2 linked regions of the Streptomyces hawaiiensis genome follow. The protein of the gene in region 1 binds, or shares a complex with, the protein of each later gene. Links are inferred from orthologs where the notes say so. Each region holds a gene or a part of one and is shown on either strand. Other genes may lie near its edges.

Region 1 (3,254 bases):
AGGTCGGCGGCGACGGGGAACAGCAGCGGCCCGGAAGTGGAGTTCGCCAGGGCGATCGCTGCCACGTCGTCATCGACGCTGATCATGAGGCACGCGAGGAACCCGGGCAGCGAGCCGGTGTGGCCGACGAGGGACCGTCCGTTCCGTCGCCGGATCTCCATGCCCAGACAGTAGGCGTAACCACTCGCCACGTCCGCCGCCTCGTGAGGCGCGGCCGGTGTCCTCATCTCCCGCAGCGACTCGGCGCTCAGCACCCGCTCATCGCCCTTGACCAGGAAGACCGCGAACCGCGCCAAGTCACCGGTCGTCGACCAGAGCTGACCGGCCGGCGCCATACGCCCCAGGTCCTCGGTGGGCTCGGGAAGCATCACATCGGCCCAGGGGTGCACGGCCCAGCCACCCGCATGGGGCGCCCGAGGTCGCACGCTTGTGCGATGCAGCCCCAGAGGTTCGAGCACTTCACGCCGAAGGACGTCCTCCCAAGAAGCCCCACGGAGCTTCTCGATGAGTGCGCCGAGCAGCGCGTATCCCGGGTTCGAGTAGTGGAACCGGCGACCGGGCGGGGTCAGCAGGGGCCGCTCACCCAGCACGTCGTCGAGTTCGGGCCGCAGGGATCCGGGGCTCCGCTCCCACCACGGCCCCGGTGTCTCGGCTGCCAGCCCGCCCGTGTGCGCGAAGAGTTCGGCGACGGTTGCCTCCCCCACGCCGGTGCCCGGCAGATGCTTCTCGAGCGGATCCCCGAGATCCAGTGCGCCCTCGTCGCGCAGCCGTAGCACGAGAACCGCCGTGAAGGTCTTGGTGATCGAGCCGATCCGGTACTGCACGTTCTCGTCCGGCGCGTGTCCTTCCACCGAGGTCCGCGCGCCCGTCCACACCGTTGTCCTGTCTCGCACGACAGCCGCGACGAGCGACGGAACCCGCCCTTCGGCCTGCGCGACGGCGATCCGGTGCAACAGAGCACGGCGGGTGCCGGGAAGCAGTTCTCCCTGAGATGTCGTCATAAGCCCAGTCCACCCGGCCCGGCGTCCCCTCGTCGAGCACATTTGCGGCAGGAGCCGGACAGGTCGGGGCGGATCAGGTCTGCGCCATGTCCACGAACCGCGAGTAGTGACCCTGGAAAGCGACCGTGATCGTCGCCGTCGGGCCGTTACGGTGCTTGCCCACGATGATGTCCGCCTCGCCCGCGCGCGGCGACTCCTTCTCGTACGCGTCCTCGCGGTGCAGCAGGATCACCATGTCGGCGTCCTGCTCGATCGATCCCGATTCACGCAGGTCGGACACCATCGGCTTCTTGTCCGTGCGCTGCTCTGGACCACGGTTGAGCTGGGAGAGCGCGATCACCGGAACCTCCAGCTCCTTGGCCAGGAGCTTGAGGTTTCGGGACATGTCCGAGACCTCCTGCTGGCGGCTCTCGGAGCGCTTGGAGCCCCCGGACTGCATCAGCTGCAGATAGTCGATGATCACGAGTTTGATGTCGTTGCGCTGCTTCAGCCGACGGCACTTCGCGCGGATCTCCATCATCGACAGGTTCGGGGAGTCGTCGATGTAGAGCGGCGCGGACGACACTTCGGGCATCCGGCGCGCCAGACGTGTCCAGTCCTCGTCCGTCATGGTGCCTGACCGCATGTGGTGAAGGGCGACGCGGGCCTCTGCGGACAGCAGACGCATCGCGATCTCGTTGCGCCCCATCTCCAGGGAGAAGATGACGCTCGGCAGATTGTGCTTGATCGACGCGGCACGGGCGAAGTCCAGCGCCAGCGTCGACTTACCCATGGCGGGACGGGCCGCGATGACGATCATCTGCCCCGGGTGCAGACCGTTGGTGAGGGAGTCGAGGTCGGTGAACCCCGTGGGAACACCGGTCATCTCACCGCTGCGCGAGCCGATCGCCTCGATCTCGTCGAGCGCGCCCTCCATGATGTCGCCGAGCGGCAGATAGTCCTCGCTCGTGCGCTGCTCGGTGACCGCGTAGACCTCTGCCTGGGCGCGGTTGACGATCTCGTCGACGTCGTCGTCGGCCGCGTATCCCATCTGTGTGATGCGTGTACCGGCCTCGACCAGGCGGCGCAGGACGGCCCGCTCGTGGACGATCTCCGCGTAGTACGCCGCGTTGGCCGCCGTGGGGACCGTCTGGACGAGGGTGTGCAGATACGAGGCTCCGCCGACCTTGTTGATCTCGCCGCGCTTGGTGAGCTCGGCCGCGATCGTGATGGGGTCGGCCGGCTCGCCCTTGGCGTAGACGTCGAGGACGGCCTGGTAGATCGTCTCGTGAGCCGGCTTGTAGAAGTCGTGGCCCTTGAGGATCTCGACAACGTCGGCGATGGCGTCCTTGGACAGGAGCATGCCGCCGAGGACGGACTGCTCGGCGTCGATGTCCTGCGGCGGTACCCGCTCGAACGACGGGGCCGATCCGCCGTCCCACGCCCCGTTGTCCCCGCCGCGCTCGTGCTGTTCGTCGCGGCCCCGGGCTCCGTCACGACGGCGGCGGGAGGCGGGCAGACGATCACTGGGACCGCTGTCGGCCCACGGGTCGTCCAAGGGCTCGGAAATGCTCACCGAGCCACCTCCTCCCGTCCGCCGAAGCAGACCTAGCCGTGCCCCTCTGTTCTACGGCACGGCACTGACAAATAAGAGGCCCAACTCCGGTTGGTACGCGCCGGTTTTGTGGCGTTTTGAAAACCGGCGGACGGAGTGGGCGCCGGACCACCGTAGGCCTCTCTGCACCGTCAGCCAATCTGGTTATCCACAGGCCATGTGGACGACGACCCAGATGCTGTGGAGAACTCCGCGAAACCTGTGCACGACCCGGTGGACAGGCCTGTGAACAAGCGGCGACCCTCACGAGGGAGACCACCCTGACCTGCATCTTTGTCGTCCACCGGCTGTGCAGAAGAAAAACTTTCCCCGCCAGCCCAAGATCGCCTCGAACAGTGCACAGCAGTGCGCATCCCAACACGGGATGTAAGGGCTGCAAACGCTTTGCATCTCTTACCTGTGGACGATTAGATTGGTGCACATGACACAGGCCCCCGCGCGCCGCCGAACCGGCCGGAGACAGCACGACCGAGAGATCGTCGCGCTGGCGGTGCCGGCCTTCGGCGCCCTCGTCGCCGAGCCCCTCTTCCTCATGACCGACACCGCCATCGTGGGCCATCTGGGCACAGCCCAACTCGCCGGTCTCGGCATCGCCTCGGCCCTCCTGATGACCGCCGTGAGCGTCTTCGTCTTCCTCGCCTACGCCACGACGGCAGCGG
Region 2 (3,234 bases), 1.5 Mb from region 1 along the record:
GTCGAGCACGGGCCGACCCCGCTGCACGGCGTGCTCGGCCCGGAGCTCGGCGCGCTCTTCGCCGAGCTGCACCGTGAGCACGGGGTGCGCTTCCACTTCGGCAGGCGGCTGACGGAGATCGTCGGCCAGGACGGCATGGTCCTCGCGGCCCGCACGGACGACGGCGAGGAGCACCCGGCGCACGACGTGCTGGCGGCGATCGGCGCGGCCCCGCGCACCCACCTGGCGGAGGCGGCAGGACTGGAGATCGCCGACCGGGCCCACGGCGGCGGCATCGTCGTCGACGAGGGACTGCGCACCTCCGACCCGGACGTCTACGCCGCCGGTGACGTCGTCTCCTTCCCGCACGCCCTCTTCGGCACGCGCGTGCGCGTCGAGCACTGGGCCAACGCCCTCAACGGCGGCCCGGCGGCCGCGCGCTCCATGCTGGGCCGCGACGTGACGTACGACCGCGTGCCCTACTTCTTCTCCGACCAGTACGACCTGGGCATGGAGTACTCCGGCTGGGCGCCCCCGGGCAGCTACGACCAGGTGATGATCCGCGGGGACGCCGGCAAGCGCGAGTTCATCGCGTTCTGGGTGAAGGACGGCAGGGTCCTGGCCGGCATGAACGTGAATGTGTGGGACGTCACAGACAAGATCCAGCGTCTGATCCGTTCGAGGGCCCAGGTCGACACCGAGGCCCTGGCCGACCCGCACACGCCGCTGGACTCCCTCACCCCATAGCCGTCAGGAGGCGTCAGGACTGTCGGTCCACCACCGTAGGATTCACACGTGGCAGGACGGATCAACGACGAGGACGTGAAGGCGGTACGGGACGCGGTCCCGATCGACGCCGTGGTGTCCGAGTACCTCCAGCTGCGCAACGCGGGCGGCGGAAACCTCAAGGGTCTGTGCCCGTTCCACGACGAGAAGTCGCCCTCCTTCCAGGTCAGCCCGAGCAAGGGGTTCTTCCACTGCTTCGGCTGCCAGGAGGGCGGCGACACCATCACGTTCGTGATGAAGATCGACCACCTCTCCTTCTCGGAGGCGGTCGAGCGCCTGGCCGGCCAGGCGGGCATCACCCTGCGCTACGAGGAGGGCGGCTACAACCCCTCCCACCAGCGCGGTGAGCGGATCCGCCTGGTCGAGGCCCACAAGATCGCCGCCGACTGGTACGTGGAACAGCTCGCCACCAGCGCGGAGGCCGACGCCGGCCGCCAGTTCCTCGCCGAGCGCGGCTTCGACCAGGCCGCCGCCCAGCACTTCTCCGTCGGCTACAGCCCCCAGGGCTGGGACCACCTCACGCGTTATCTGCGCGGCAAGGGCTTCACCGACAAGGAGCTGCTCCTCTCCGGCCTCTCCCAGGAGGGCCGCCGCGGCCCCATCGACCGCTTCCGCGGCCGCCTGATGTGGCCCATCCGCGACATCGGCGGCGACGTCGTCGGCTTCGGCGCCCGCAAGCTCTACGAGGCGGACAACGGCCCGAAGTACCTCAACACACCCGACACGGCGATCTACAAGAAGTCCCAGGTCCTGTACGGCATCGACCTGGCGAAGAAGGACATCGCCAAGGCGTCCCGCGCGGTCGTCGTCGAGGGCTACACGGACGTCATGGCCTGCCACCTCGCGGGTGTGACGACCGCCATCGCCACCTGCGGCACCGCCTTCGGCGCCGACCACATCAAGATCCTCCGCCGGCTGCTCATGGACAACGGCTCGGCCCGCGTCATCTTCACCTTCGACGGCGACGCCGCCGGCCAGAAGGCGGCCCTGCGCGCCTTCGAGGACGACCAGAAGTTCGCCGCCGAGACGTACATCGCCATCGCCCCGGACGGCATGGACCCCTGCGACCTGCGCCTCGCCAAGGGCGACGAGGCCGTCGCCGACCTGGCCGAACCCCGCACGCCGCTCTTCGAGTTCGCGCTCCGCCAGATCGTGAGCCGCTACGACCTCGACACCCCGGCGGGCCGCGCGTCCGCGCTGGACGAGGCCGCCCCGATCGTCGCCCGCATCAAGAACAGCGGCGCCCAGCACGAGGTCGCCGTCCAGCTCGCCGGCATGCTCGGTATCCTCGACACCCAGTTCGTGGTCAAGCGCGTGGCCCAGCTGGCCCGCTGGGCCCGCGACCGCGGCGGCAAGGGCCCGGCCCCCGAGCGGCGCCACCAGGGGCAGCGGTACGCCGGCCCGCCCCAGCAGGCCACCTCCCGCGGCCCGGCCCTCAACCTCCGCAACCCCGTCTTCGCCACCGAGCGGGAGCTCCTCAAACTCGCCCTGCAGCGGCCCGAGTTGGTCTCCCCGGCCTTCGACGCGTACGGCGTGGACGAGTTCACCGCCCCGCCCTACGCCGCCGTCCGCCAGGCCATCTTGGACGCGGGCGGCGCCGAACCGGGCGTCACCGACCCCCAGGACTACCTGGTCAAGGTCCGCGAGGCCGCCCCGGACGACGCGGTCCGCGCGATGGTGACGGAGCTGGCCGTCGAGGCGATCATGCTGCACAAGGGCGTGAAGGGGGTCGACGAGGTGTACGCGGGCGCCCAGCTGGTGACCGTGCGCCGCCGGGCCGTCGAGCGCCGTATCCGCGACATCACGGGCCGGCTCACCCGCCTCGGCACCCACGGCGACCCGGCCCAGCTGGCCGCCGTGCAGAACGAGCTGTGGGTCCTCCAGCAGTACGACCAGACCCTCCGGGAGCACGGCGCCGCCGCACTCTGACGCCGGTCAGGGCTCGATCCCCTCGAACGTCGGCGTCACCGCCCGCACCAGCCGGCCGGCGAATTCCCGCTCGTCGTCCCGGAACCGCGGGTACTCGGTGACGAAGTGGTTCCACTCCACGTACCCGACGGCCTCCACCACGTCCTCCAGCAGGATCTTCTCGCGGTAGGGGTACGGCCACTCGCCCGACAGCCGGAACACCTCGTGCAGCAGCTCATAGGGCAGCGGGTGCCGCTCGGCCAGCAGGACGGCGTCGTAGAGGTCCTTGCCCTGGGCGTGCATGTCGTTGATCACCCACATCAGCTTCCACGCCAGCGACAGCTCCGGCGTCGCCGCCCGCACGACCGCGCCGCCGGGCGCTCCACCGGCTCGGGCTCCTCGGGCAGCCGCTCGTTGAAGACGAAGTCCAGCTGGACATGGCCGCCGGGCAGTCCGGGCGCGCCCCAGGGGAGCACCATGCGCCGGCCGGGCACCCGCTCGTAGGTCCAGATGTCCTCGACCACCGCGCCGCGCGCCGAGATCCCGACCTCCTGCCCCTGC

The links.
Region 2: the proteins of dnaB (region 1) and dnaG are in contact, whole or in part, in a crystal structure (PDB 2R6A), measured with the Geobacillus stearothermophilus proteins. The link is inferred for Streptomyces hawaiiensis from one-to-one orthologs. Residues at the interface, in WP_033016901.1 of Geobacillus stearothermophilus: Ser13, Glu15, Ala16, Gln18, Glu91, Leu92, Asp94, Ala95, Val96, Pro97, Thr98, Ala99, Ala100, Asn101, Tyr104, Tyr105, Ile108; in WP_049624496.1 of Geobacillus stearothermophilus: Lys456, Leu457, Leu458, Pro459, Ala460, Asn463, Ala464, Leu467, Leu535, Leu536, Ile537, Ala538, Gln544, Glu545, Asp548, Tyr549, His552.

Annotation. Positions count from the first base shown.
Region 1 is NZ_CP021978.1:4,364,538-4,367,791, forward strand. What follows is about bases 316-3,254. They hold dnaB (replicative DNA helicase), read right to left. Parts: upstream 2,557-3,254; coding sequence 1,075-2,556; downstream 316-1,074. Other genes in these bases: CEB94_RS20105 (serine hydrolase domain-containing protein), read right to left, coding at 316-1,001; CEB94_RS20115 (MATE family efflux transporter), read left to right, coding at 3,017-3,254. Also shown: more of CEB94_RS20105, read right to left, coding at 1-315. UniProt on the Escherichia coli protein: The main replicative DNA helicase, it participates in initiation and elongation during chromosome replication. Travels ahead of the DNA replisome, separating dsDNA into templates for DNA synthesis.
Region 2 is NZ_CP021978.1:2,847,415-2,850,648, reverse strand. What follows is about bases 316-3,234. They hold dnaG (DNA primase), read left to right. Parts: upstream 316-774; coding sequence 775-2,694; downstream 2,695-3,234. Other genes in these bases: CEB94_RS13160 (NAD(P)/FAD-dependent oxidoreductase), read left to right, coding at 316-726. In the rest of the region: more of CEB94_RS13160, read left to right, coding at 1-315. UniProt on the Escherichia coli protein: RNA polymerase that catalyzes the synthesis of short RNA molecules used as primers for DNA polymerase during DNA replication.